DNA from 2 places in the Pseudomonas sp. S35 genome. Region 1 is predicted to be linked to the other one. Evidence: predicted binding sites of a transcription regulator. Region 1 holds the regulator's gene; the other holds the start of a gene.
The links. The regulator FliA, encoded in region 1, starts transcription of late flagellar genes. The targets are predictions, from matches to a motif close to CTAAAGTTTNNNNNNNNNNNGCCGNTAA.
Positions count from the first base shown of each region.

Region 1 (14,959 bases):
TTGGCCGCATCCCGTCAGCAGTACCAGCAACGCCGCAGGAACCATGCGTCTAACATTCATCGGCAATCAACTCGCAAAGGAAGAAAGGGCCACTTACGGCTGACGGCAATTGTGGTTGACCGACAACTGCGGCGCCGGCTCGTACTTCACCATCTGCAAGCCATCGGCGCCCTGGAAGATGAAGTACTTGATGCGGCAGTCCTTGAACATCGACGAGTAACCCTCAGCCCGGAAGCCCTGGCCATCGACCTGCTTGGTCACGGCGTTGTTGCGGCTGACCACCGCGAGCACCTGGGCATAGCTCTCGCCCATCTTCACCCCCGGCTCGCCGGTGACCGTCATCGACGAAGCACAACCGCCCAGCCCTGCCGCCGCCAATGCCAGCGCGACGCCGTACAGTCCTTTGCGTAGATCATTCATTCCCTGCTTCCTTTTAGTGATGGGTTACCGGCGGCGGCTGAAAGCCCCTGCCCGTGCAGCCGGTCAGTAATACAGCGCAAACACTCAACCGCAGAACCTTGCTGAACATGGCGTTCTTCCTTGGTTTGACTCGGACAACGTATGAAACACCATGAGGTGAATCCTGCCAGAAAGGCTGGCAGGGCAGCGCCGCAGGGCTGCAGCAAAACAGAGGGGTTTGTTCTTGATAAAGCGTCGACAGACATTTCGCATCCTTGTGATTGAAACTTCCTGCATACGCAGGTTGGTCAGCACAAAGACATAAAAGTGCCATGAGAAAACATGGCATTGGGACACGCACGATACAACCAGCCGCAGCCGACACTTTTGATTTTCAGCCCAGATAGCGCTGGCTAAAGGTAGAGAGCGGTGTTGCACGGCTTACACCGCGCAATCAGCTTTTGTGCAATTTACTCATCAACTGCGCCTCAGCCTGGGTCAAGCCGCAGGACTGGGTCAGTTCATCCACCGTCGCGCCCATGCCCACCAGCTTCGCCGCCTGGGCAAACGACAGGCTCGCCGGGTCGCGCTGCTCGATCTGCGCCAACTTGTCTGGCAGCGGCGCGAGGATGGCGCGCAGTTCATGCACCTCATCCCCGACCTTCACCGCACTTTGCTGGAAGTGATCAACGCGCTTGACCAGCTCCAGGATGCGCCGGTCGCGCACCGCGTCGCGCTCGGCCTGTTGCATCGCCAATTCCCGTTGCTGGCGCACATAGCGCAGCATAAACGCCAGCGTCCCGGCCCACAGCAGGGCCAGGACAATCACCACGGCCTCAAAGAACAATCAGATACTCTCCAGTTCCGACCACTCTTCTTCGCTCATCATCTTGTCCAGCTCAACCAGAATCAGCAGTTCGTTGTTCTTGTTGCACACGCCCTGGATGAACTTGGCCGATTCCTCGTTACCCACGTTCGGCGCGGTTTCCACTTCCGATTGGCGCAGGTAAACCACTTCGGCCACGCTGTCGACCAAGATCCCGACCACTTGCTTGTCGGCCTCGATGATGACGATGCGGGTGTTGTCGGTAATCTCGGCTGTATCGAGGCCAAAACGCTGGCGGGTGTCGATCACCGTCACCACGTTGCCGCGCAGGTTGATGATGCCCAGCACGTAGCTTGGCGCACCTGGAACCGGAGCGATCTCGGTGTAGCGCAGCACTTCCTGCACGCGCATCACGTTAATGCCGTAGGTTTCGTTGTCCAGTTTGAAGGTAACCCATTGCAGGATCGGATCATCCAAACCTTGTGCGGACGCTGACTTGTTCATACCCATGACCCCTTCAAATGCCGTTACGTACGGCGTGTGTGCTTCGTTGGCCGCACTCGCGCGCGGCCCTTATTGTTCAATCAACTGCGTTTGGTAACAGGCATCGCCTTGACGGCACCGCTGGCGATCAACTCGGCCAGTTCGGCAACGTCGAGCAACGCGCACATGTGTTCGATCACAGTGCCCGCCAGCCAAGGCCGTTGGCCACGGTGGCTGCGCCATTTGATTTCGTTCGGGTCCAGGCGCAACGAGCGGCTGACTTGATGCACCGCCAGCCCCCACTCGTAGCCCTGCACCGAGATCACGTACTGCAAGCCTTGGCGGAAGTCGTCGCGGTAGCGATCGGGCATCACCCAGCGCGCCGTGTCCAACACCTTGAGGTTGCCGGCCTGGCTCGGCAGGATGCCAAGGAACCACTCCGGTTGACCGAACAGTGGCGTCAGTTCCTGGCCTTCCAGGGAGTAGATCGAGCCCAGGCACACCAGCGGCACGGCCAGGGTCAACCCGGCGACATCGAACAGCAGGCATTCGAACGGTTCGGCCGCCCAGGCCGGTCGCTCATCGCCGCTCACGGGTGGCGGCGTAATGCTCGCAGGCAAGTGCACTTGCACCACCGGCTCGACCACCACCGGCGCGACGGGCATGGCCACCGGGACAGCCAGCGGCACGATCACCGGCGCGACATAGGCATCACGCGCCTGCTCTTCCAATACCGCCAACTGGAACTCGTCCAGGGTGCTGGCCGCCGGCACTTCTAGCGCGGGCTCCAGCACCAGGATCGGTTCCGGCACGTCTTCCTCGGTCGCTTCCTGCAGCAGGGCATCCAGGTAGGATTCCAGTGCCAGTTGCGGCCGGGTCTTGAGTTCAACAGGACGATTCATCAAGCCACCTGCGCCACAAGCTGCTGGGACAGCAGGTGCTTGAGCAGCGCGCGGTAGGCCATCACGCCACGGCTCTTGGCGTCGAACTGCGAGGGCGTCAGCCCTGCCCGGCTAGCATCGCGCAGGCGGGTATCCACCGGGATGTAGCCATTCCAGATGGCATCCGGGTAGCCATCGCGCAATACGCGCAATGTGCCCAGGGAGGCCTGGGTACGGCGGTCGAACAGGGTCGGCACGATGCTATACGGCAGCGCCTGTTTGCGTGAGCGGTTGATCATCGCCAGGGTGCTGACCATGCGCTCCAGGCCCTTGACCGCCAAGTGCTCGGTCTGCACCGGGATCACCAACTGCTGGCTGGCCGCCAACGCGTTGACCATCAGCACGCCGAGCAACGGCGGGCTGTCGATGATGGCGTAGTCGAAGTCCTGCCACAGTTGCGCCAAGGTCTTGGCGATCACCAGGCCCAGCCCGCTCTGCCCCGGCGACTGGCGCTCAAGGGTGGCCAGTGCGGTGCTGGATGGCAGCAGGGAAATGCTCTCGTTGCTCGTTGGCAGCAACAACTGGCCGGGCAAGTCGCTCGGCACGCTGCCCTTGTGCAGGAACAGGTCGAAGCAACTGTGTTCCAGTGCGTCTGGGTCGTAACCGAAATAGCTGGTCATCGAGCCATGGGGGTCGAGGTCGACCACGACCACACGCTTGCCCGCCTCGGCCAGCAAACCGGCTAAAGCGATGGAGGTGGTGGTCTTGCCGACCCCACCTTTTTGATTGGCAACTGCCCAGACTCTCATTCGGATGGTTCCTCCCGGTGGGCATGTGCGCGACCGAGACATTGCATAGGTTATTGAGCCGGTGACGGAGAATTGACGGCACTCTGCCGAACCGGCGGCTTTACAGGGGCCGGTGCAGTTTGTGTGCCAGCGCGCTTCAAGGCCGCGTCCGGTGTTGCATTGGCGGTGCCGGTCCCGGTCAGGCTGCGGCGCACATCCAGGTTGCGTGACACCACCAACACCACCCGACGGTTGCGCGCACGGCCTTCCAGCGTGGCGTTATTGGCCACCGGCTGGAACTCGCCATAGCCCACCGACGCCAGGCGCCCGGGGTTTACGCCCTGCATCGCGAGCATGCGCACGATGCTCGCAGCACGGGCCGAGGACAGCTCCCAATTGGTCGGGTACTGCGCGGTGCTGATCGGTACGTTATCGGTAAAGCCTTCGACGTGGATCGGGTTCTCGAACGGCTGGAGAATTGCCGCCACCTTATCGATGATGGTGAACGCCTGGTCGCTGGGCAATGCGTCGGCGCTGGCGAACAACAGGCTGGAATTGAGTTCGATCTCCACCCACAACTCATTGCCGCGCACGGTCATCTGATTGGAGCTGATCAGGTCGCCAAACGCAGCACTGATGTCATCGGCGATGCTTTTCAGCGGGTCACTGGTACCGCCCACGCCGGCTGCGGTTTCGTCGCTGTCATTGACCAGCGGCTTGGCCGGGGTCACGGTCTTGGGCCGCTCTTCGCCGATGGGGATCGGCTTGAGCGAACGATCGGCGTCGTTGAACACGCCGATCAACGCCTGGGAAATGACTTTGTACTTGCCTTCATTGATCGACGAGATGGAGTACATCACCACGAAAAATGCGAACAGCAAGGTGATGAAGTCCGCGTAGGACACCAGCCAGCGTTCGTGGTTGACGTGTTCTTCAGGCTCGCGACGGCGACGGCTCATTGGCATTACTCCCCATCAATCCATGAAGCCCTGGAGCTTCAGTTCAATGGAGCGCGGGTTCTCGCCCTCGGCAATCGACAGGATGCCTTCGAGCAACATTTCACGGTAACGCGACTGGCGCATGGCAATAGACTTCAGTTTGCTGGCCACGGGCAACAGCACCAGGTTGGCACTCGCCACGCCGTAGATAGTGGCAACGAACGCCACCGCAATGCCGCTGCCCAACTGCGAAGGGTCGGCCAGGTTGCCCATCACGTGGATCAGGCCCATCACCGCACCGATGATGCCGATGGTCGGCGCATAGCCGCCCATGCTTTCAAAGACCTTGGCGGCGTTGATGTCGCGGCTTTCCTGGGTGTAGAAATCCACTTCCAGGATGCTGCGGATCGCTTCCGGCTCGGCGCCGTCGACCAGCAATTGCAGGCCCTTGCGCGAGTAGCTGTCGGGCTCGGCATCGGCCACGCCTTCCAGGCCCAGCAGGCCTTCCTTGCGTGCGGTGAGGCTCCAGTTGACCACCCGGTCGATGCCCCCGGCCAGGTCGACGCGTGGCGGGAAGATGATCCAGATCACGATCTGCATCGCACGCTTGAACGAACTCATCGGTGACTGCAACAACGCCGCGCCCACGGTGCCGCCGATCACGATCAGCGCCGCCGGGCCGTTGGCCAGGGCGCCAAGGTGGCCGCCTTCGAGGTAGTTGCCGCCGATAATGGCGACAAACGCCATGATGATGCCGATCAGGCTCAACACATCCATTAGAGGCAGGCCTCCACCAGATGCTTGCCGATATCGTCCAGGCTGTAGACGGCGTCGGCCAGGTCAGCCTTGACGATGGCCATGGGCATGCCATAGATCACACAGCTGGCTTCATCCTGGGCCCAGATTGCACTGCCGCCCTGCTTGAGCAGGCGGGCGCCTTCACGGCCGTCGGCGCCCATGCCGGTGAGCACCACCGCCAGAACTTTGTCACCGTAGGACTTAGCCGCCGAGCCGAAGGTGATGTCCACGCACGGCTTGTAGTTGAGGCGCTCGTCGCCTGGCAGGATTTTGATCGCGCCACGGCCATCGACCATCATTTGCTTGCCACCCGGGGCCAGCAACGCCAGGCCAGGACGCAGGATGTCACCATCCTCGGCTTCCTTGACGCTGACGCGGCACAGCTTGTCCAGGCGCTCGGCAAAGGCCTTGGTGAACGCCGCCGGCATGTGCTGGATCAACACGATCGGCGCCGGAAAGTTGGCCGGCAGCTGGGTCAATACGCGCTGCAAGGCCACCGGGCCGCCGGTGGAGGTACCGATGGCGACCAATTTATAGGCCTTGCGCTTAGGTGCCGCCGAATGCGCAGCAGCCGGGGCCGACGTACGTACCGGTGGCGGCGCAGGCCGTGCAATCGGTGCAGGCGCCGGGCGACTGAACGAGGAACTGGTGGGCGCAGCCGCAGGCGCTACCGGCGCTGGGGCAGGCGTTGGCGCGCTGAACAGGCTGCGACGGTTACTGCGGGAAATGCTGTGGACTTTCTCGCACAGCAGTTGCTTGACCTTCTCGGGGTTGCGCGAGATGTCTTCGAAATTCTTCGGCAGGAAGTCCACCGCACCGGCATCCAGCGCATCGAGGGTCACTCGGGCGCCTTCATGGGTCAGCGAGGAGAACATCAATACCGGGGTCGGGCAGCGTTGCATGATGTGCCGGACTGCCGTGATGCCATCCATCATCGGCATCTCGTAGTCCATGGTGATCACGTCCGGCTTCAGCGCAATGGCTTGATCAATCGCCTCTTTGCCGTTGGTGGCCGTACCGACCACCTGGATGCTTGGATCGGCGGAAAGAATTTCCGAGACGCGGCGGCGGAAGAAACCCGAATCGTCCACCACCAGGACCTTGACTGCCATAAACACTCCGTTAGGCGGGGCGGGCATTACCGCCCTGCCCCACCAGAATCAAATACGCCGAGCGGCGTAACGCTTGAGCATGCTCGGAACATCGAGAATCAGCGCGATCCGACCGTCACCGGTGATGGTCGCACCCGACATGCCCGGGGTTCCCTGCAGCATTTTGCCCAAAGGCTTGATGACCACTTCTTCCTGGCCAACCAGTTGATCGACGACAAAGCCGATGCGCTGGGTGCCCACGGACAGAATCACCACATGGCCTTCGCGCTGCTCCTCATGGGCAGCCGATGCAACCAGCCAGCGCTTGAGGTAGAACAGCGGCAACGCCTTGTCCCGCACGATCACCACTTCCTGGCCGTCCACCACATTGGTACGCGACAGGTCGAGGTGGAAGATTTCGTTGACGTTGACCAGCGGGAAGGCGAAAGCCTGGTTGCCCAGCATCACCATCAGGGTCGGCATGATCGCCAAGGTCAACGGCACCTTGATCACGATCTTGGAGCCCTGGCCCTTGGTCGAGTAGATGTTGATCGAGCCGTTGAGCTGGCTGATCTTGGTCTTCACCACGTCCATGCCCACGCCACGGCCCGACACGTCGGAAATCTCGGTCTTGGTCGAGAAGCCTGGGGCGAAGATCAGGTTGTAGCACTCGGTGTCGGTCAGCCGGTCGGCGGCGTCCTTGTCCATCACGCCGCGCTTGACCGCGATATTGCGCAAGATCGCCGGGTCCATGCCTTTGCCGTCATCGGTAATCGACAGCAGGATATGGTCGCCTTCTTGCTCCGCCGCCAGAATCACCTTGCCACCACGGGACTTGCCCGAGGCTTCGCGTTCTTCCGGGGTTTCGACGCCGTGGTCGACGGCGTTGCGCACCAAGTGGACCAGCGGGTCGGCCAGGGCCTCGACAAGGTTTTTGTCGAGGTCGGTTTCTTCACCCACCAGTTCCAGGTTGATCTCTTTCTTCAGCTGGCGTGCCAGGTCACGGACCAGGCGCGGGAAACGGCCGAAGACTTTTTTGATCGGCTGCATGCGCGTTTTCATCACCGCGGTTTGCAGGTCGGCCGTCACCACATCGAGGTTCGACACGGCCTTTTGCATGGCTTCATCGCCGCTGCTCAGGCCCAGGCGCACCAGACGGTTACGCACCAGTACCAGTTCGCCGACCATGTTCATGATGTCGTCCAGGCGCGCGGTATCGACCCGCACCGTGGTTTCGGCTTCACTGGCCGGTTTTTCCGGCGGCGGTGGCGCAGCTGCACGCGCCGGTGCTGGAGCCGGGGCGGCTGGCTTGGCCGCTGCCACAGGTGCAGGTGCAGCCGCTTTGGCCGCAACCGGTGCCGCCGTCGCCACAGCCGCCGCCGAGGCGACTTCGGTGAACTTGCCCTTGCCGTGCAAATCGTCCAGCAGCGCTTCGAATTCGTGATCGGAGATCAACCCATCGTCCGCAGGCTTGGCACTGGCAGGTGCAGCAGCAGGCGCTGGCGCCACGTCTGGCAGGGCGTCGACGGCGAACGTGCCTTTGCCATGCAACTGGTCAAGCAAGGCTTCGAATTCGTCATCGGTAATGTCGGTACTGGCCGGGGCCGCAGGCGCTTGGGCAGCGGCAACCGGCGCCACCGCATCGGCGGCGAACTGGCCCTTGCCGTGCAACTGGTCGAGCAGCGATTCGAACTCGGCGTCGGTGATGTCTTCGCTGGTCGGCGCCGCTGCCGGGGCAGGCGCCGCCGGTGCTTCAGCCTCGGCCTTGACGGCACTGAGGGAGTTGAGCAACTGCTCGAACTCGCTGTCCGTTACATCGGCTTCTGGCTGCGCCACCGGCTCAGGCGCGGCTTCAACCACCGGCGCTGCCGTGGTGTCGGCCGGCTCTGCATAGCGCGCCAGGGCGGCCAACAGTTCCGGCGTGGCCGCGGTGATCGGGGCACGTTCACGCACTTGGCTGAACATGCCGTTGACCGCATCCAGTGCTTCGAGAATCACGTCCATCAATTCCGAATCAACGTGACGCTCACCCTTGCGCAGGATGTCGAACACGTTCTCGGCGATGTGGCAGCACTCCACCAGCTCATGGAGCTGGAGGAAGCCGGCGCCCCCTTTTACAGTATGAAAACCGCGAAAAATTGCATTGAGCAGGTTCGCATCATCCGGTCGGCTTTCCAGCTCGACCAGTTGTTCGGACAGTTGCTCTAAAATTTCGCCGGCCTCTACAAGGAAATCCTGAAGGATCTCTTCATCGGCGCCGAAGCTCATGTGGGTGCTCCTTAGAAGCCTAAACTGGATAACAGGTCATCTACGTCATCCTGACCTGACACAACGTCTTCACGTTTATCGGCATGAATCTGCGGACCTTCACCCTTGGCGAGATGTTTTTGTGGATCTTTTTCAGAGAGGATCGCTTCGCGGTCATGTTCGATGCCGGCAAAACGGTCGACCTGGCCAGCCATGAGTACCAATTTGAGCAGGTTGCTTTCCACTTCGGTGACCAACTGGGTCACACGCTTGATCACCTGACCGGTAAGGTCCTGGTAGTCCTGGGCCAGCAGAATGTCATTGAGGTTGCTGGCAACCGTGCGGTTTTCCTGCTCGCTGCGTGACAAGAACCCTTCGACCCGACGGGCCAGCTCACGGAACTCTTCAGCCCCCACTTCCCGGCGCATGAAGCGGCCCCAGTCGTTGCTCAGGGCTTGGGCTTCAGTGGCCATGCCATTGACCAGGGGCGTGGCGTTTTCCACCAGGTCCATCGTGCGGTTGGCCGCCGCCTCAGTCAGCCTGACCACGTAGGACAGGCGTTCGGTGGCGTCAGTGATTTGTGAGATTTCTTCGGCCTGGGGCATATGCGGGTCAATCTGGAAATTGACGATCGCACTGTGCAGCTCGCGTGTGAGCTTGCCCACTTCCTGATACAGGCCGCGGTCACGGGTCTGGTTGAGCTCATGGATCAACTGCACCGCGTCGCCGAACTGGCCTCTTTCAAGGCTGTCGACCAACTGGTGAGCATGTTTTTTCAGGGTCGACTCGAAGTCTCCCTGTGACGTTTCTTTATGCTCCATAGCTCCCCCGCGATGGCATTAGCCGTGGATGCGTTCGAAGATCTTTTCGATCTTCTCTTTCAAGGCCTGTGCAGTGAATGGCTTGACCACATAACCGTTGACCCCGGCCTGGGCGGCTTCGATGATCTGCTCACGCTTGGCTTCGGCGGTCACCATCAACACGGGAAGGCTGCGCAGCTTTTCGTCGGCGCGCACGTGGCGCAACAGGTCGATACCGGTCATTCCCGGCATGTTCCAGTCCGTTACCAGAAAGTCGATGCTCCCGCTGTTGAGGATCGGAATTGCCGTCAGGCCGTCATCCGCCTCGACCGTGTTTGTGAACCCAAGGTCACGCAACAGGTTTTTTATGATCCGCCGCATCGTTGAGAAGTCATCAACGATGAGGATTTTCATGTTCTTGTCCAATTCGACCTCCAAGCAGTCTTAAACGCGCCCAGCACCTGGACGCGCCATTTCAATCAACAGGCATTACACAAAAAGGACTGCTGGGAACACCACGGGTCGAACCCGCGAAGGCCAATCACCTTCGCGGTATCGCTTCGCAGTGCCCCCACACCGCCTGTCAGCGCGCTCGCCACTCTCCCAATCGCCCGCGCAAGCGGGCTGCGCATTGGCTGTGCAACTGGCTGACACGCGATTCACTGACCCCCAGGACCTCACCGATTTCCTTGAGGTTCAGCTCTTCGTCGTAGTACAGCGCCAACACCAACCGCTCGCGCTCGGGCAAGTTGGCAATGGCGTCCGCCAATGCGCCCTGGAAGCGTTCATCTTCCAGGTCGCGCGACGGCTCCATGTGTGCGCTCGCGCCGTCCTCGTGCAGCCCTTCGTGTTCGCCGTCCTGCAACAGGTCGTCGAAACTGAACAGGCGGCTGCCCAAGGTATCGTTCAAAATCCCGTAGTAATCGTCGAGACTCAATTGGAGTTCGGCCGCAACTTCGTGATCTTTAGCGTCGCGACCGGTTTTTGCTTCAATTGCACGAATTGCGTCACTGACCATGCGCGTATTGCGGTGCACCGAACGCGGCGCCCAATCGCCTTTACGCACCTCATCGAGCATCGCGCCACGGATACGGATACCCGCATACGTCTCGAAACTCGCGCCTTTGCTGGCGTCGTATTTGGTCGACACTTCGAGCAGGCCGATCATGCCGGCCTGGATCAGGTCCTCGACCTGCACGCTGGCGGGCAGGCGAGCCAACAAGTGATAGGCGATACGCTTGACCAGCGGCGCATAGCGCTCAATCAACTCACCCTGGCTGTCACGGGCAGATTTCTTGTAGGCGTTGTAGCCGTTCGCTGTCATAGCACCGGTCCTGCGCTCGTCTGATGTACCAATCGCTCGACGAAAAACTCCAGATGCCCCCGAGGGTTGGCGGGCAACGGCCAAGTATCGACCTTCTGGGCAATAGCCTTGAACGCCAGTGCGCATTTGGAACGAGGGAACGCTTCGTAGACTGCACGCTGCTTTTGCACAGCCTTGCGCACACACTCGTCGTAGGGAACTGCGCCGACGTATTGTAAGGCGACATCGAGGAAGCGATCCGTGACCTTGGTCAACTTGGCGAACAGGTTGCGCCCTTCCTGCGGGCTCTGGGCCATGTTGGCCAGCACGCGGAAGCGGTTCATGCCGTAGTCACGGTTAAGCAGTTTGATCAGGGCGTAGGCGTCGGTGATCGAGGTGGGTTCATCGCAGACCACCAGCAACACTTCCTGCGCGGCGCGCACGAAGCTGACCACGGACTCGCCGATCCCGGCGGCGGTGTCGATCACCAGCACGTCGAGGTTGTCGCCGATATCACTGAAGGCCTGGATCAGGCCGGCATGTTGCGCCGGGCTCAGGTGCACCATGCTCTGGGTACCGGAGGCGGCCGGCACGATGCGGATCCCGCCAGGGCCCTGGAGCAGCACATCGCGCAGCTCACAGCGCCCCTCGATCACATCGGCAAGGGTATGTTTGGGCGTCAGTCCCAGCAGAACGTCGACGTTCGCCAGCCCCAGGTCAGCATCCAGCAGCATGACGCGACGGCCAAGCTCTGCCAGGGCCAGGGACAAATTCACTGACACGTTAGTTTTCCCGACGCCACCTTTGCCGCCGGTCACCGCGATCACCTGTACGGGATGCATGCTGCCCATTTTATTTCTTTACCTTGTCTTGCTTAGACGCAGGCTACATGGCTTGGCCGCGTGAATCGCTTGCAGACCATCGATGTAGGTACATTTCACGGTGTTCATCCTGACTTCAACCGACCCGTTTTGCCGGGTGGTGGTAGAGGTCGGCGAACATATCGGCCATCGCTTCCTCGCTAGGCTCTTCTTGCATTTGCACGCTGACGGCGCGGCTGACCAACTGATGACGGCGCGGCAGATGCAGATCATCCGGGATCCGCGGCCCGTCGGTCAGGTAGGCAACCGGTAGTTCATGGCTGATAGCCAGGCTCAACACTTCGCCCAGGCTGGCGGTTTCATCCAGTTTGGTCAGGATGCAACCGGCCAGGCCGCAGCGCTTGTAGCTATGGTACGCAGCGGTAAGAACCTGTTTTTGGCTGGTGGTTGCAAGCACCAGGTAATTTTTCGACTTGATGCCACGCCCAGCCAGGCTTTCCAGTTGCATGCGCAACGCCGGGTCGCTGGCTTGCAGGCCGGCGGTGTCGATCAACACCACGCGCTTGCGCAGCAGCGGGTCGAGCGCGTTGGCCAGGGACTGGCCCGGATCGACGTGGGTCACCGGCACATTGAGGATACGACCCAAGGTCTTGAGCTGTTCCTGGGCACCGATGCGGTAGCTGTCCATGCTCACCAGCGCGATGTTATTGGCGCCGTACTTGAGCACGTAACGCGCGGCCAGCTTGGCCAGGGTGGTGGTCTTGCCCATGCCGGCAGGGCCGACCATGGCGATCACGCCACCCTCTTCCAAGGGTTCAATTTCCGGGGTGACGATCATCCGCGCCAGGTGCGCCAGCAACATGCGCCAGGCTTGGCGAGGTTCGTCGATTTCGGTGGTCAGGGCCAGCAGGTCGCGAGACAGCGGACCGGACAGGCCGATGCGTTGCAGGCGGCGCCACAGGTTGGCCTGTTGCGGCTTGCTGCCTTGCAGTTGTGTCCAGGCCAGCGAGCCGAGCTGCACTTCCAGCAGTTCGCGCAGGCCATTGAGCTCAAAGCGCATCGAATCAAACACACGCTGGTCGACGGCGGCGGCCGGGGCTGGCGCGGCAGGACGCGGCGGTTCGATGAAGGTCGGCTCAACCAGGGGCTCGGCAGCCGTCAGCGGCAGGCCGGCAAACAACTGGCGATTGGTGGTGGCATCGCTGTCGCCACGCATGCTCAGTTCGGCCTGGGCCGAGACGATACGCGAGGCGGTCTTGCGCAGCTCGTCTTCGAGCTCCATGTTCGGCACGCGTGGCGCCAGCGCCGAGGGGGTGTAATCCAGGGCAGCCGTCAGCTCGACACCGCCGGCAATACGACGGTTACCGATAATCGCGGCGTCGGCGCCCAGTTCATCACGGACCAGTTTCATGGCCTGACGCATATCGGCGGCGAAAAAACGCTTCACTTGCATAACCCACTACCCTCAGCCGTTGGGCCCTACTGTCGCGACGATAGTCACTTGCTTGTTGTCAGGAATTTCCTGATAAGCCAAAACGTGCAAATTCGGTACTGCCAGGCGTCCAAACCGCGACAACATCGCGCGGACCGGGCCGGCCACCAGCAGAATCACCGGTTGGCCTTGCATCTCTTGGCGCTGCGCGGCGTCGATCAACGAGCGCTGCAGCTTTTCAGCCATGCTTGGTTCCAGCAGAACGCCCTCTTCCTGGCCTTGTCCTGCCTTCTGAATACTATTGAGCAATATTTGTTCCAACCTTGGCTCCAAGGTGATCACAGGCAGCTCGGAGTCAAGCCCTACAATGCTTTGCACGATTGCGCGGGACAATCCGACGCGCACCGCAGCCACCAGCGCGGCGGTATCTTGACTCTTGGCGGCATTGTTGGCGATGGCCTCGGCAATGCTGCGGATGTCGCGCACCGGCACCTGTTCGGCCAGCAGCGCCTGCAGCACTTTGAGCAATTGCGACAGCGACAGCACGCCCGGCACCAGTTCTTCGGCGAGTTTTGGCGAAGCTTTGCCCAGCAAACCCATCAATTGCTGGACTTCTTCGTGGCCGATCAGCTCATGGGAGTGCTTGTACAGAATCTGGTTGAGGTGGGTCGCAACCACGGTGCTGGCGTCCACCACGGTGTAGCCCAGGGACTGCGCCTGGCTGCGCTGGCTGATTTCGATCCACACCGCGTCCAGGCCAAAAGCCGGATCTTTGGCGGTAATGCCGTTGAGGCTGCCGAACACCTGCCCTGGGTTGATCGCCAACTCGCGGTCCGGGTAGATCTCGGCTTCGGCCAGGATCACGCCCATCAAGGTCAGGCGGTAGGCGCTTGGCGCCAGGTCGAGGTTGTCGCGGATGTGCACGGTGGGCATCAGAAAACCCAGGTCCTGGGACAGTTTTTTGCGCACGCCCTTGATCCGCGCAAGCAATTGGCCGCCCTGGTTGCGGTCCACCAAGGGGATCAGGCGGTAGCCCACTTCCAGGCCAATCATATCGATCGGGGTCACGTCATCCCAGCCAAGCTCCTTGGTTTCCTGGGCGCGGGCCGGGGATGGCAGCAGTTCTTGCTGGCGGGCAATTTCTTGTTGGGCGATGACTTTGACCTGGTTCTGCTTCTTCCAGAACAGGTACGCAGCACCGCCGGCCAGGGCCGCCATGCTCAGGAACGAGACGTGGGGCATGCCCGGCACGATACCCATGATCGCCATGATGCCCGCCGCCACGGCCAGGGCCTTGGGCGAGGCAAACATCTGCCGGCTGATCTGCTTGCCCATGTCTTCGGAGCCCGAGGCACGGGTCACCATGATGGCCGCAGCTGTAGATAACAACAGTGATGGCAATTGCGCCACTAAACCGTCACCGATGGTCAGCAAGGCGTACACCTTGCCCGCATCGCCGAAGGTCATGCCGTGCTGGAAGATACCGACGGCCATGCCGCCGATCAGGTTGATGAACAGAATCAACAGGCCAGCGATGGCGTCACCGCGCACGAATTTGCTGGCACCGTCCATGGAACCGTAGAACTCGGCTTCCTGGGCGACTTCCAAGCGGCGCGTCTTGGCCTGGTTCTGGTCGATCAGGCCGGCGTTGAGGTCGGCGTCGATAGCCATCTGCTTGCCGGGCATGGCGTCGAGGGTAAAGCGTGCGCTCACCTCGGAAATCCGCCCGGCGCCCTTGGTCACCACCACGAAGTTGATGATCATCAGGATCGCGAACACCACGATACCGACCACGTAGTTACCGCCGATCACCACCTCGCCGAAGGCCTGGATCACCTTACCGGCGGCGGCGTGGCCGTCCTGGCCGTGGAGCATCACCACACGGGTGGACGCCACGTTCAGCGCCAGGCGCAACAGGGTCGCCACCAGCAGGATCGTCGGGAACACCGCAAAATCCAGCGGCCGCAGGGCGTACACGCAGACCAGCAGGACCACGACCGAAAGCGCAATGTTGAACGTGAAGAACACGTCCAGCAGGAACGGCGGCATGGGCAACATCATCATTGCCAGCATCACCAGCAACAACAACGGCACACCCAGATTGCCTCGCGAGAGGTCAGTCAGGGTCGTACGGGCCGTGCCGAGCATTTGA
Region 1 is NZ_CP019431.1:4,621,228-4,636,186, forward strand. Features, by position in the region: gene PspS35_RS20580 (hypothetical protein) at 1-60, opposite strand, end outside; gene PspS35_RS20585 (hypothetical protein) at 94-420, opposite strand; gene PspS35_RS20590 (DUF2802 domain-containing protein) at 854-1,246, opposite strand; gene PspS35_RS20595 (chemotaxis protein CheW) at 1,247-1,729, opposite strand; gene PspS35_RS20600 (CheW domain-containing protein) at 1,810-2,610, opposite strand; gene PspS35_RS20605 (ParA family protein) at 2,610-3,398, opposite strand; gene motD (flagellar motor protein MotD) at 3,449-4,336, opposite strand; gene PspS35_RS20615 (flagellar motor protein) at 4,352-5,092, opposite strand; gene PspS35_RS20620 (chemotaxis response regulator protein-glutamate methylesterase) at 5,092-6,225, opposite strand; gene PspS35_RS20625 (chemotaxis protein CheA) at 6,274-8,472, opposite strand; gene PspS35_RS20630 (protein phosphatase CheZ) at 8,484-9,272, opposite strand; gene PspS35_RS20635 (chemotaxis response regulator CheY) at 9,291-9,665, opposite strand; gene fliA (RNA polymerase sigma factor FliA) at 9,835-10,575, opposite strand; gene fleN (flagellar synthesis regulator FleN) at 10,572-11,405, opposite strand; gene flhF (flagellar biosynthesis protein FlhF) at 11,512-12,828, opposite strand; gene flhA (flagellar biosynthesis protein FlhA) at 12,841-14,959, opposite strand, start outside.

Region 2 (14,959 bases), 2.1 Mb from region 1:
CCGGCACCGGCGATATCGATGGAGCCAGACAGCAGCGCATCGTTGACTGCCGCGCCACCGGACAGTTGGGTCCAGTCGACCTTGATGTCGATGCCTTCCTGCTTGCCGTATTTTTCGATGAGGTTTTGGTCGCGCACCACGTTGAGCAGCAGGTAGACGATGCCGAATTGTTCGGCGATGCGGATCTCGCCTTCGGCCTGGGCCGCTGCCGGCGCTACCAGGCTGCCAGCCAGCAGGCTGATACCCAGCCCAACGGTGGCGGCCAATCGTGCAAATGGGATGTTCCTGGACATGGTCATGCTCCGAATCAGAAAGGCGCGTCGCCCTGGATGGTGGTGCGAAACAGCTTGCGGCGCAGGTAGCTGGGGCAACCGGCGGCGAGGTGGATCAACGAGCGGTTGTCCCAGAACACCAAGTCGTGGGGCTGCCATTGATGGCGATAGATGTTGTGTGGCAGCACGCTGTGGGCGTAGAGCTGGGCAAGCAGGTCGCGGCTTTCGTCTTCGGGCAGGCCGACGATGCGGGTGGTGAAGCCCTCACTGACAAACAACGCCTTGCGGCCGTTTTCCGGGTGGGTGCGCACAATCGGGTGCACCACTTCGGCGACTTGCGCCAACTGCTCGGGCGTGAGTGTGGGGCGCCAGTTGCCTTCGAATTTGGTCTCGCTGTAGCGTGCGGTGTAGGAATGGGCGGCGCTGCGGCCATCCACTGCTTTGCGTAGGTGCTCGGGCAATTGGTCCCAGGCTTTGTGCATGTCGGCGAACAAGGTGTCGCCACCTTCAGAGGGCAGCTCCTGGGCATGCAGCATTGAGCCCAGGCTCGGCAGTGCTTTATAGGACAGGTCCGAATGCCAGAATTTACCCGCGTCGCCCAGGCCGATGGATTGGCCGTTTTCAATGATGTTGGAGACGATCAGGATTTCCGGGTGGTTGGCCAGCAGGAACTGTTTGAGCACGTGGATCTGCAGCACGCCGAAACGGCGGCTGAAGGCAATCTGCTGTTCGGGAGTGATGCGTTGGTCGCGAAAGACCACAACGTGATGATCCAGGTGCGCACGGTGAATGCGTGCAAAATCCTGGTCATTGACTGGCCGGGACAGGTCCAGGCCGATAATCTCGGCACCGACACTGCCGGGCAGTGGTCGAATCTCGAAAGATTGGGCAGTAGGGATCGCTGTTGGAACAGTAGAGGTGGCGGACATGAGTTCACTCCCGGTCAGACAGGAGAGTGACTTTATAGGTATAAGAACGGCAATTTAAATACCGTTAGGAAATATCGATATGCGTGAATGTCGTAAAATGGCCATGCCTTGTCAGACACGCGAGAAGCCTCGGGTGGGCTTCGGGAGCCTGGTGTTGAACCGCTTACAAGCCGAAACTGTGCCTGTTTGACAAGCGTATGGGCAGTCTCTAGTGTTCATTGGATCCAATTAGCCACCACCCTTCTAACGAGGAGGATAGCGTAACCGTGACGCAGAAGCCGACCCCTTTGAACAGCATCAAGATCAGCGGCCCTATTCCCGCCCACCTTGCTCGCTCCGTAATTGAAGAAACCTTGCGAAATGCAATCCTCGATGGCCGATTGCCCTGCGGTACTGCGATGCGTCAACAAGAATTGGCCAGCCTGTTTGGCGTCAGCCGCATGCCCGTACGAGAAGCCTTGCGCCAACTGGAGGCCCAATCGCTGTTGCATGTGGTGACCCACAAGGGCGCCGTGGTTGCACCGCTGATCGAAGACAATTCGGCGGAAACCTATGGACTACGGATGCTGCTGGAGTCCGAGGCATTACGCTTGTCGATTCCCTTGCTGACCGAAACCGATCTCGCCGAGGCTGAAGCGTTCATCTGTGCACTGGAGCAGGAAAAAGACTACACCGAGATTGGCCGCCTCAATCGACTGTTTCACATGGCCCTGTATGGCAAGGCCCCCAACCAGCGGTTGCTCAGGCTGGTGGAACATGGGTTGAACGAGGAAGAGCGCTTCCTGCGTTTCAACCTTGAGGCGATGGGGTTGGGTGAAACATCCCAGGAAGATCACCGGGAGTTGCTGAACCTGGTGGCACAGAAAAAAGTCGACGCAAGCATCCTGACACTGCGCAACCACTTGATGCGAGGGATGGAGGTGATCACCACCTACCTCAATGGCCTGGAAGACACCCCTTAACGAGGTGCTCCAGTGTGCGTCTTGACCCTCTAACGCTGCGGGGCTCCCTCTCAACAGGGTAGCGCCCGCGACAGAGAAACTTCCCACATCAAATAAAGCAACTTACTGACAGCTAATATTATTTAGAAAAACATCTAACACATTCATATGCTCGCCAAATTGTTTAACCCGCTTATTATATTTTATTACTAAACCCGACACTTCAATCGACGGCATAGCCCCATGCGTTCGAGCGTTCGCTTGCGCCAGGCTTGGCTTACACCTGTTTGTCTTCTTGCCGTTCATGAAAGCTCAACGTTGCGTTCACAGTAGACGCAACAACTTATAGGCATCCACCATGTATCAATCGTTACTTGAACAAAGAAAACGGAAGTTATGCAGCCACGCGTTATTTATGGAAATAACTTCACTTCGAAAGTTACAACTTTTTATGGAGAGCCATGTATTCGCTGTTTGGGACTTCATGACCCTCACCAAGCGCCTGCAACAGGACCTGACCTGCACGCGCCTGCCCTGGCTGCCACCCGCTGATGCGCAAGCCGCACGGCTGATCAATGAGATCGTGCTGGGCGAGGAGTCAGACGAACACCCGAGTCAAGGCCACTGCAGCCACTTCGAGTGGTACCTGCAAGCCATGGTCGAAGTCGGTGCCTGCACCTTGGCGATCAAACGCTTCATCGCGCTGCAACGCGAAGGGGTAGACGCGAGTGCTGCCTTGCACAGGGTCGATGTTCCTGCGGGCGTAGCGCGTTTTGTCGACGACACACTGCACATCGCGCTGAACGCCTCCACTCACTGTGTGGCAGCCGCGTTTTTTCACAGTCGCGAGCAAGTCATCCCCAGCATGTTCGAGGACATCCTGCGCCAGGGTGCGCTCATCCATCACCAGGCGCCCACGTTGTGTACCTATCTCAAGCGCCACATCGAGTTGGACACAGAGAATCATGGCCCGGCAGCAGAACAGTTGCTTGAGCGCCTGACCAGCGCAGACCCGACTTACCCGCAACAGGCCTACGAGGCGGCCCTTGCTGCGGTGGAAAGCCGCATCACGTTCTGGGACGAGGTAAGGGCCTCGCTGCAAGAGGTGCAACCATGAACAGCGCCAGCTACCACGCGATTGCCGACGATTGGGAGCGCCGTGCAACGGTCCGCACCCGCCCTCGCCGCCTGCTGGAAAACGATGACAAGCTGATCTATCCGCTGTGCCGCCAGCCCTTGGTCCTCAATGCGACATTTGTGGAGCATTGCCCGCACTGGCGCGACTTCGTACTGCTGCAAAGCTTCTACAAATTCATCAACGACGTGGTGATCTTCGAGACCGAAATCGTCGACACGACTGCCCGCAGCATTGCCAAGAATCGCTTCGCGGTGCCCTTCCCGCTTGACTGCCGCGTGGATGCGATGACGGTGGTGGTAGATGAGGACTACCACGCCTTGGTCGCACTGGACTTTTTGCAGCAAACCATCGCCATGACGGGCATACAACCACTCGACCTGCCCGAGCAAATCGAACTGAGCCGTGCACTGCCGGCGGCACAGGCGCAGGCACCGGCTCACCTGCACGATGCCGTGGCGCTGATCGCCGTGGCCATCGCTGAAAACAGCGTAACCCAGGACGTGGCGGCCTTTTCCAAGGACGCCAGTGTCAAAGCCTCCATTTGCGGCCTGATGGCCGACCATCTGTTTGACGAGGGCCGCCACGCGCAATTCTGGACCCGGCTGGTGCAGCTTTATTGGCAAGCCGCGAGTCCGGATGACCGTGACAGCATCGCCCAGGTACTACCGACGTTCCTTGCGCATTACCTGACCAACGAGCTGCAAAAAAACTTCGACCTGCACCTGATCGAACACCTCGACATCAGCGCCACGCTGCGCAACGCGCTACGCGATGAAATAACGGCGCTGGCGTTTCCCATTACCCGCCAGCACCCGTTGATGGGCAATATCATGAATTTTCTGCGACATAGCGGTTTGTTGCAGACGCCGAGCGTGGCACACGCGCTGGACACCTACTTGCCGGTGCCGATATGAGGCGCCTGACCATCGGCTGGCACGGCACCAGCCGAGCACTCACCGCCATCCGGGAGGTGCTGGACCAGTACGGGCATGTATCGGGTGACGAGGCCGTCGACCTCTGGATTGAGGACGGTAGCCTGCCGTTATTGGTCGACATCGGCCAAGCAGCCTGTATGAGGCTGCGCGTGGGGGTTGGCCCGATAACCGACAGTGGGTTACCGGCGGTGCAACTGCGCAGCTATGACGCTGACCAACGCTTGCGTGCCGTGCTGGACATTGCCGAGGAGCCCAGTGGCAATGGCCAACGACTGCGCCGACAGGTGACGAGCGCGCTGGAAGACTGGGTTGCGCTGCACGTCAGCGGTTTTTCGCGGGATCCCGAGCACTTCTCTACACGCGCGATCGCCACGGACTGGCCAGAGCGGGGTTTGCAGGGGCTTGAGGCACTGGCATTCATGCATCGGTTCAATCGTACGGACGACCCTGCATTGATGCACAAAGCGCAGGTACCGGTGATCGAGCGGATACAGGACAGCCTTCGTACCTTCGCCAACCGGACGGCACTGAACATCGCGGGCAACGAAGTGACTTACCATCAGCTGCACCTACGGGTCATCGCGATCCAGCAACGACTGCGCCCCTTGCTGGCAGCATTTGAGGCCGTGCCAGTGGTCGGTGTATGCCTGGGGAAGTCCATCGAGTTGTACGCCAGCATTCTGGCGCTGCAGGGCTGTGGTGCCGTGTACCTGCCACTGGCCCCCGACCACCCCCCGCAACGCCATCAGGCCATGCTCGAAAGTGCCGGGGCATGCGTATTGCTGGATACTGGCCAGCACCCGTTACGCGAGCGTTTCATTGCCGTGGATGTGAGTGCTGTCGGCCTGTGCGACGCCGACCGGCCGATCCACAATCGCTGCTGCCCGGATACGCCGAGCATGGTGCTTTATACATCGGGCAGTACAGGCCAGCCCAAGGGCGTGCTACTCAGCCACGGCAACCTGGCGCACTTCGCCAGTTGGTTCGGCGCGTGTATGGCGCTGGATGAGCGAAGTCGGGTGTTGCAGTTTTCACCCATGAGTTTCGACTCGTCGTTGATCGATATCTTCCCCGCATTGATCGCTGGTGCCCAGTTGATCGTGCCCAGCGAGGAGCAAAAGCGCGACCCTCAGCAACTGGTGGAACTGCTCCGTCAGCGGCGCGTCACCCATGCTTTCCTGCCGCCGGCGCTGCTCGGTATCCTGCCGCTGGACCGCCCCCTGGGCTTGACGCACCTGCTGACTGGCGGCGATGCCTGCGAACCCCATGTGATCGAACGGCTCGCAGGCCAGTGTCAGTTACACAACCTCTATGGCCCCACCGAAACCACGGTGCTGATCACGCACCGAAGGATGGCCCCCGGCGACAACCCTCACAACATCGGCCATCCGATCACGAACAGCCAAGTGCTGATACTCGATGAAAACCTCGAACCGGTGGATGAGCGCGTGATGGGTGAGCTGTACATCATCGGTCCTGGGGTTAGCCTGGGGTATGTGAATGCGCCGCCGCTGGCGGCCAGCCCGTTCATCGAACTGCCAATAGGCGATGGCCAGGCGCTGTGCGCTTATCGCAGCGGTGACCTGGCACAGTGGACAGCCAAAGGAATTGTGCTGGGCGGACGCCGTGATGATCAGGTGAAGATCCGCGGCTTTCGGGTCGCGCCCCAGGAAATTGAACAATGCCTGCGTGACAGCCGGCTGTATCGCCAGTTAGCAGTGGTGATCGACTGCGACACTCGGGTCTGCGCCTTTGTCGCCCAGCCTGAACCCGGTGCCACGGTGGCGGCCCTGCAGCAACATGCGCGGCAGTGGCTACCGGATTACATGCAGCCTGGGTTCTGGGGCGAGTTGCCGGACATGCCTTACTCCAGCAACGGTAAAGTCGACCGCAAGGCGTTGCTGGCGCTCCCGTTCCAGCCACTCTTGCAGACCCCTCCTCGCGCTGCGCACACCCCGCTCCAAGCGCGATTGAGCAACCTGTGGGGCGAGTTACTGACTCGACCGGCTACTCAGTTTTCAATTGATGACAGCTTCTTCGACCTCGGTGGCCACTCGATTTTGCTGTCGACCCTGTTGCTAAGCGTGCGCGAGCAATTGGGACGCAGCTTCGCGTTGAGCCAGTTCATTGAAGTACCGACGATTCGTACGCTGGCAACGCTGCTGGAGGAGGGTGAGCTTCCCGACGCTGCCACGGGCCAGGCGGTTCAGGACGCTCAACGGGAATGGGCAATCAGCACACTGCCCGATGACCGTGCAGGCGACCCGCATAAAGTGATCGTGACAGGCGCCAACAGCTTCGTCGGTGTTCATATCGTCGAGGCGTTGCTGGCGGGCGGTGCAACCGCAGTGGCGTGCCTGGTTCGGGAAGTGCCGGGGAGCTGTGCAATGACGCGATTTACCCAAGCATTGCGTGAGTACCGCCTGGAACACATGGACTTGAGTCGAGTGCAGGTCTTCGCCGCCGACATCAGCCTGCCGCAGTTGGGCTTGGCCTGCGACATGTATGAGCATCTCGCCGAGGACTTCGGCGTACTGGTGCATAACGCAGCGCGGGTCAACCACGTGATGGACTACGCCTCGCTGGCCAGGGATAACGTCGCGCCCATAGCCGAATGCCTGCGCCTGTGCGAAACCCGCAGCAAGAAAGTCTTCAACTTTGTCTCGACACTCTCGGCCTCCAGCGGCGTCGACTCACAGGGGCACGTTCTGGAAGCCCCGGCGGCGGCCACACCGCCGCTGTACATCAAAAATGGCTACAACCTGTCCAAGTGGGTCGCCGAGCGGCTGCTGGGGCGTGCGGTTGAACAAGGGGCCTGGGTGAATATCCATCGCCCGGGAAATATCAGTTTCAATAGCCGCAACGGCGTTTGCCAGCCGCACAAGAATCGTCTGATGCTGATGCTCAAGGGGTCGCTGCAATTGGGCCTGATGCCCCGGTTGGCGTTGAATTTCGACCTGATGCCCGTGGACTTCCTGGCGCGCTTTATTGCGTTCCACTGCACTGGCTTTCACGCCGAGCGCAACGTGTTCAACCTGCACAACCCACAGCCGTTGAGCTGGGAGGATTACCTGGACGCGTTCAGCCGGGCGGGCTACAGGTTCGAGCGGGTGAGCATTGCACACTGGCAGCAGGCGCTGCGAACGGTGAGTCCGGACAACGCACTGTTTGGGGTACTCGGGTTTTATCTCGATCGTCTGGATGAAGACATCGGTGATACCTCGATGATTCGCCACGACAACGCACGCCATGGTGTTCAACAAATGGGGGAACAGTACCCCGACAAAGATCCGGTGCTGTTGAGCAAAGGCTGCAACCACCTCAAGGCCATCGGCTTTCTCTGAAACGCCTCAGGACGAACTCATGAAACCGCTGCAACCCGATACGTTAATTCGCAACCCTGAAGGCGTGCCCATAGTGGCCTCTGTCGTGATCGACTGCGACGCCTCGCGCCTGTGGAACATGGTGGGACAGTTTGCAGGCTTCGATGTGTTCATCCCTGCCCTGACGCATATCGACATGATCGGCACCGGCGTGGGCGCTCTGCGCACGAAGTTCTTCCGAGATGGCAACTGCGTGGTGGAACAACTCAACAGCCGGGACGAGCACGCCATGCACATGACCTGGACCACAATCTACAACACCCTGGGCGTAGCCAGGCTGTGGGCCGCGATCACCGTAGACGCACTTGGCGCGCACAGTTCCAGGGTGACCTGGACCATCATTGCCGAGCCCATAGACACGGCGCAGGGAGGTTTTGAGCAGTTTGTGCAAGGGTTCGCCGACAGCGCGCTGGACAACGTGCGCCGCTTGTTGGGCAAGCAGTAGGAGCGAGTTGCTCGCTCCTACTTATAGGCTCGACGGGTCAGATCTTGAAGCTGTCGACCAACTGCTTCAAGCGATTGGCCTGTTGTGACAACGCATCGCAGTCTTTCAAGGTTTCGTTGAGGTTGGTCACGCCCTGCTGGTTCAGCAGGTTGATCTGGTTGATGTCGACGTTGAGGGTTTCCACCACGGCAGTCTGTTCTTCAGTGGCCGCCGCGACGGACTGGTTCATGCCATCGATCTCGACGATCCGCTGCGTCACACTGACCAGGCGCTCACCGGCTTGGTTGGCGACTTCAACGCTCTCTTCGCTGGAAGCCTGGCTGGCATTCATGGTGGTCACCGCTTCACGCGACCCCACCTGCAGCGACGTGATCATCTTATGAATCTCTTCGGCCGACTCCTGGGTACGGTGGGCCAGGTTGCGCACTTCATCGGCCACCACGGCAAACCCGCGCCCGGCTTCCCCTGCCCGCGCAGCTTCGATGGCGGCGTTGAGGGCGAGCAAGTTGGTTTGCTGGGAGATGCCTTTGATCACATCGAGAATATGGCCGATGTTATCGGTGCTCGCGTTCAGAGTCTCGATCTGAGTGCAAGACAGGCTGATCTTCTGCGACAGCTCCGACATTGCCCGAATGGTTTGCTCGACCACTTTGCGGCCATCGTCGGCTTGCTCGCTGGCACCGCTCGCGTGCTGCGACGCATCGGCGGCATTACGCGCGATTTCCTGGGTAGCCGCACCCAGTTCGTTGATCGCTGCGGCCACGCTGTTGGTACGCGCGCTCTGCTCGTCGGAGCCGATGATCGAGGCGTTGGAAGATGCCATCACGCGCTGGGACAGGTCGTGCACTTGTCGTGTTGCGGAAGACACTTCGGAAATCGAAGCATGGATACGCTCTACGAATCGGTTGAACGCACTGCCTACCTCACCGAATTCATCTTTACTGGTCACGGCCAGGCGGCGGGTCAGGTCACCCTCGCCCTGAGCGATATCCTGCATGGCAACACCCATCGTCGTGAGGGGGCGCAGCAACACTTGAATCAACAGGCTCAAGAGCACCGCAATCGCGACCACGGCAATCAACATGGCAATCAGCGCAGAAGTGCGGAATTTACCCAGCGGTGCGTAGGCCTTGTCTTTATCGATCGACAGGCCGATATACCAATCTGCACCGGGCAAGCCGCTGATAGGGGTGAACGACAGAATGCGATCCTGCCCCTTGAGGACGACGTCCTGGTTGAGCTTTTCGATACGGACATTAGTGCCTGGGTAGATGTCCTTGAGGTTTTTCATCACCTGGTCCTCGTCAGGGCTGACGATGACCTGGCCATCGCCACTGACCAGAAACGCATGGCCGATGCCGCCGAAATCCACCGAATTGATGATCTTCACCAGGGTTTGCAGGCTCAGGTCACCACCGACCACGCCGAGCAGCTCGCCGTTCTTTTTCACCGGCATAGCGATGGTAACGATCTGACCACCCACCGCGGCCATATAGGGCGGTGTAAGCATAGGCTTATCGGCAGCCACGGCTTGTTTGTACCAAGGGCGCTGACGGGGGTCATAGCCGTCGGGCATTTTAGCGTCCGGACGCTGGGTGAACACACCGTTGGTTTGGCCAACATAGGTGAACTGGAAATTCGAGGTGAACGCGGGTTGATCGACCAGCCCAGGGAGGTCTACCGCATTGCCTTGGTGGGCAACGTTTTGCGTCAGGCTTTCAAGCACCAATATTCGGCCACTGAGCCAGTTCTGCACGCTGCTGGCAGTGAGTTCACCCGACTGCTGAATGGATGACTCCAGGTTCTGCTTAATGGTGCTGCGCTGGAGGTAGTCGTTGTAAAGGGTAAACAACGCAAAGGCTAGAACCACAACGCCTGACGCGGCCAACAAGATTTTATGACTGAACTTGAGATTCATTTCATCGACTTCTTTTTGCCAAAGGGGGGTGAGCGTGCCGAGTGGAACATTCCATGTAACGGTATAGGCAACTTGTCGGGCCGCTCTATTTCGGGGCACGCATGGCTCGTCAGGCTTTCGGCCAAGCTGAGGCAAAACTGAGTGTTTTGTGGGATAAATCTTCTTTTCCCGTAGGAAACTGACAAGCGGTTGTCGTACAAGCATCCAGCCTGCACCGGCTTGTCATTTGTAGCGCTTGGCGCAGCCCCCTTCGAACACTGTCTTTTGAGTAGGTGCTGTCATGCAATGTGATGCGCGTTAAAGCACCATTTCAGCCGAACCGCCGCGCAACGTGAGACGCCGTCAAGCGAGCTGTTCTGATCAGCTCCGCTTAACGACAAAACCCCTGTCTGCGTTAGCAGACAGGGGTTTCGGAATTCAATCTTGACGATGACCTACTCTCACATGGGGAAACCCCACACTACCATCGGCGATGCATCGTTTCACTACTGAGTTCGGGATGGGATCAGGTGGTTCCAATGCTCTATGGTCGTCAAGAAATTCTGTGTACCGGAGCGTTGCAATAGCGACACGCCGATGAAATTCATGGACTTCTACAAAAACAAAACCCCTGTTTGCGTGAGCAAACAGGGGTTTTGGAATTTAATCTTGACGATGACCTACTCTCACATGGGGAAACCCCACACTACCATCGGCGATGCATCGTTTCACTACTGAGTTCGGGATGGGATCAGGTGGTTCCAATGCTCTATGGTCGTCAAGAAATTCGGGTACTGAGTCGCGGCCAGTTGGCCTCGCTTCAGCAAATTGGGTATGTGATAGCTTTCGGTGTTTTGTGAGCATCGAACTTTCGGTTCATTGCGTCTTCACACACCGCAATCTGATGCTCTTTCGAGTAGTCAAATTGCTTGGGTGTTATATGGTCAAGCCTCACGGGCAATTAGTATTGGTTAGCTCAACGCCTCACAGCGCTTACACACCCAACCTATCAACGTCGTAGTCTTCGACGGCCCTTCAGGGGACTCAAGGTCCCAGTGAGATCTCATCTTGAGGCTAGTTTCCCGCTTAGATGCTTTCAGCGGTTATCTATTCCGAACATAGCTACCCGGCAATGCCACTGGCGTGACAACCGGAACACCAGAGGTTCGTCCACTCCGGTCCTCTCGTACTAGGAGCAGCCCCTCTCAAATCTCAAACGTCCACGGCAGATAGGGACCGAACTGTCTCACGACGTTCTAAACCCAGCTCGCGTACCACTTTAAATGGCGAACAGCCATACCCTTGGGACCGGCTTCAGCCCCAGGATGTGATGAGCCGACATCGAGGTGCCAAACACCGCCGTCGATATGAACTCTTGGGCGGTATCAGCCTGTTATCCCCGGAGTACCTTTTATCCGTTGAGCGATGGCCCTTCCATACAGAACCACCGGATCACTAAGACCTACTTTCGTACCTGCTCGACGTGTCTGTCTCGCAGTCAAGCGCGCTTTTGCCTTTATACTCTACGACCGATTTCCGACCGGTCTGAGCGCACCTTCGTACTCCTCCGTTACTCTTTAGGAGGAGACCGCCCCAGTCAAACTACCCACCATACACTGTCCTCGATCCGGATAACGGACCTGAGTTAGAACCTCAAAGTTGCCAGGGTGGTATTTCAAGGTTGGCTCCACGCAGACTGGCGTCCACGCTTCAAAGCCTCCCACCTATCCTACACAAGCAAATTCAAAGTCCAGTGCAAAGCTATAGTAAAGGTTCACGGGGTCTTTCCGTCTAGCCGCGGATACACTGCATCTTCACAGCGATTTCAATTTCACTGAGTCTCGGGTGGAGACAGCGCCGCCATCGTTACGCCATTCGTGCAGGTCGGAACTTACCCGACAAGGAATTTCGCTACCTTAGGACCGTTATAGTTACGGCCGCCGTTTACCGGGGCTTCGATCAAGAGCTTCGCGTTAGCTAACCCCATCAATTAACCTTCCGGCACCGGGCAGGCGTCACACCCTATACGTCCACTTTCGTGTTTGCAGAGTGCTGTGTTTTTAATAAACAGTCGCAGCGGCCTGGTATCTTCGACCGGCATGAGCTTACGGAGCAAGTCCTTCACCCTCACCGGCGCACCTTCTCCCGAAGTTACGGTGCCATTTTGCCTAGTTCCTTCACCCGAGTTCTCTCAAGCGCCTTGGTATTCTCTACCCAACCACCTGTGTCGGTTTGGGGTACGGTTCCTGGTTACCTGAAGCTTAGAAGCTTTTCTTGGAAGCATGGCATCAACCACTTCGTTAACTAAAAGTTAACTCGTCATCAGCTCTCGGCCTTAGAATCCCGGATTTACCTAAGATTCCAGCCTACCACCTTAAACTTGGACAACCAACGCCAAGCTGGCCTAGCCTTCTCCGTCCCTCCATCGCAATAACCAGAAGTACAGGAATATTAACCTGTTTTCCATCGACTACGCTTTTCAGCCTCGCCTTAGGGACCGACTAACCCTGCGTCGATTAACGTTGCGCAGGAAACCTTGGTCTTTCGGCGTGGGTGTTTTTCACACCCATTGTCGTTACTCATGTCAGCATTCGCACTTCTGATACCTCCAGCAAGCTTCTCAACTCACCTTCACAGGCTTACAGAACGCTCCTCTACCGCATCACTTACGTGATACCCGTAGCTTCGGTGTATGGTTTGAGCCCCGTTACATCTTCCGCGCAGGCCGACTCGACTAGTGAGCTATTACGCTTTCTTTAAAGGGTGGCTGCTTCTAAGCCAACCTCCTAGCTGTCTAAGCCTTCCCACATCGTTTCCCACTTAACCATAACTTTGGGACCTTAGCTGACGGTCTGGGTTGTTTCCCTTTTCACGACGGACGTTAGCACCCGCCGTGTGTCTCCCATGCTCGGCACTTGTAGGTATTCGGAGTTTGCATCGGTTTGGTAAGTCGGGATGACCCCCTAGCCGAAACAGTGCTCTACCCCCTACAGTGATACATGAGGCGCTACCTAAATAGCTTTCGAGGAGAACCAGCTATCTCCGAGCTTGATTAGCCTTTCACTCCGATCCACAGGTCATCCGCTAACTTTTCAACGGTAGTCGGTTCGGTCCTCCAGTTAGTGTTACCCAACCTTCAACCTGCCCATGGATAGATCGCCCGGTTTCGGGTCTATTCCCAGCGACTAGACGCCCTATTAAGACTCGCTTTCGCTACGCCTCCCCTATTCGGTTAAGCTCGCCACTGAAAATAAGTCGCTGACCCATTATACAAAAGGTACGCAGTCACCCAACAAAGTGGGCTCCCACTGCTTGTACGCATACGGTTTCAGGATCTATTTCACTCCCCTCTCCGGGGTTCTTTTCGCCTTTCCCTCACGGTACTAGTTCACTATCGGTCAGTCAGTAGTATTTAGCCTTGGAGGATGGTCCCCCCATATTCAGACAAAGTTTCTCGTGCTCCGTCCTACTCGATTTCATGACTAAGAGATTTTCGCGTACAGGGCTATCACCCACTATGGCCGCACTTTCCAGAGCGTTCCGCTAATCTCAAAGCCACTTAAGGGCTAGTCCCCGTTCGCTCGCCACTACTAAGGGAATCTCGGTTGATTTCTTTTCCTCAGGGTACTTAGATGTTTCAGTTCCCCTGGTTCGCCTCTTACGCCTATGTATTCAGCGTAAGATAACCATCTTATGATGGCTGGGTTCCCCCATTCAGACATCTCCGGATCAAAGTCTGTTTGCCGACTCCCCGAAGCTTTTCGCAGGCTACCACGTCTTTCATCGCCTCTGACTGCCAAGGCATCCACCGTATGCGCTTCTTCACTTGACCATATAACCCCAAGCAATCTGGTTATACTGTGAAGACAACATTCGCCGAAAATTCGATAATACTCAAAACTGAGTAACTCACAAATTTTACCTTAGCCTGATCCGTTACCAGTGAAAGTAACGTTCAGTCTATCTTTCTATCACATACCCAAATTTTTAAAGAACGATCTAATCAAAGACTAGAAATCAACATTCACCATCATCACAATGGAATGCTCATTTCTAAGCTTTCAACAACAGAAGCAGTAGTGGTGGAGCCAAACGGGATCGAACCGTTGACCTCCTGCGTGCAAGGCAGGCGCTCTCCCAGCTGAGCTATGGCCCCGTATTTCTACAGGCGTTTCCCACACAAAATTGGTGGGTCTGGGCAGATTCGAACTGCCGACCTCACCCTTATCAGGGGTGCGCTCTAACCAACTGAGCTACAGACCCAATTTCGGGCTGCTTCTTTATCGTCTTCTTCAATGAATCAAGCAATTCGTGTGGGAACTTATGGAGCAGCTGATGTCGTCGATTAAGGAGGTGATCCAGCCGCAGGTTCCCCTACGGCTACCTTGTTACGACTTCACCCCAGTCATGAATCACACCGTGGTAACCGTCCTCCCGAAGGTTAGACTAGCTACTTCTGGTGCAACCCACTCCCATGGTGTGACGGGCGGTGTGTACAAGGCCCGGGAACGTATTCACCGCGACATTCTGATTCGCGATTACTAGCGATTCCGACTTCACGCAGTCGAGTTGCAGACTGCGATCCGGACTACGATCGGTTTTATGGGATTAGCTCCACCTCGCGGCTTGGCAACCCTCTGTACCGACCATTGTAGCACGTGTGTAGCCCAGGCCGTAAGGGCCATGATGACTTGACGTCATCCCCACCTTCCTCCGGTTTGTCACCGGCAGTCTCCTTAGAGTGCCCACCATAACGTGCTGGTAACTAAGGACAAGGGTTGCGCTCGTTACGGGACTTAACCCAACATCTCACGACACGAGCTGACGACAGCCATGCAGCACCTGTCTCAATGTTCCCGAAGGCACCAATCTATCTCTAGAAAGTTCATTGGATGTCAAGGCCTGGTAAGGTTCTTCGCGTTGCTTCGAATTAAACCACATGCTCCACCGCTTGTGCGGGCCCCCGTCAATTCATTTGAGTTTTAACCTTGCGGCCGTACTCCCCAGGCGGTCAACTTA
Region 2 is NZ_CP019431.1:121,068-136,026, reverse strand. Features, by position in the region: gene PspS35_RS00640 (ABC transporter substrate-binding protein) at 1-293, opposite strand, end outside; gene PspS35_RS00635 (TauD/TfdA family dioxygenase) at 308-1,201, opposite strand; gene PspS35_RS00630 (GntR family transcriptional regulator) at 1,468-2,163, shown strand; gene PspS35_RS00625 (DUF3050 domain-containing protein) at 2,501-3,259, shown strand; gene PspS35_RS00620 (diiron oxygenase) at 3,256-4,194, shown strand; gene PspS35_RS00615 (amino acid adenylation domain-containing protein) at 4,191-7,559, shown strand; gene PspS35_RS00610 (SRPBCC family protein) at 7,579-8,043, shown strand; gene PspS35_RS00605 (methyl-accepting chemotaxis protein) at 8,081-9,961, opposite strand; rRNA gene rrf (5S ribosomal RNA) at 10,383-10,498, opposite strand; rRNA gene rrf (5S ribosomal RNA) at 10,608-10,723, opposite strand; rRNA gene PspS35_RS00590 (23S ribosomal RNA) at 10,881-13,772, opposite strand; tRNA gene PspS35_RS00585 (tRNA-Ala) at 14,021-14,096, opposite strand; tRNA gene PspS35_RS00580 (tRNA-Ile) at 14,127-14,203, opposite strand; rRNA gene PspS35_RS00575 (16S ribosomal RNA) at 14,287-14,959, opposite strand, start outside.
Region 2: PspS35_RS00605 (methyl-accepting chemotaxis protein) is a predicted target of FliA. The motif match lies at 10,076-10,103, and genes of this name have one in related genera.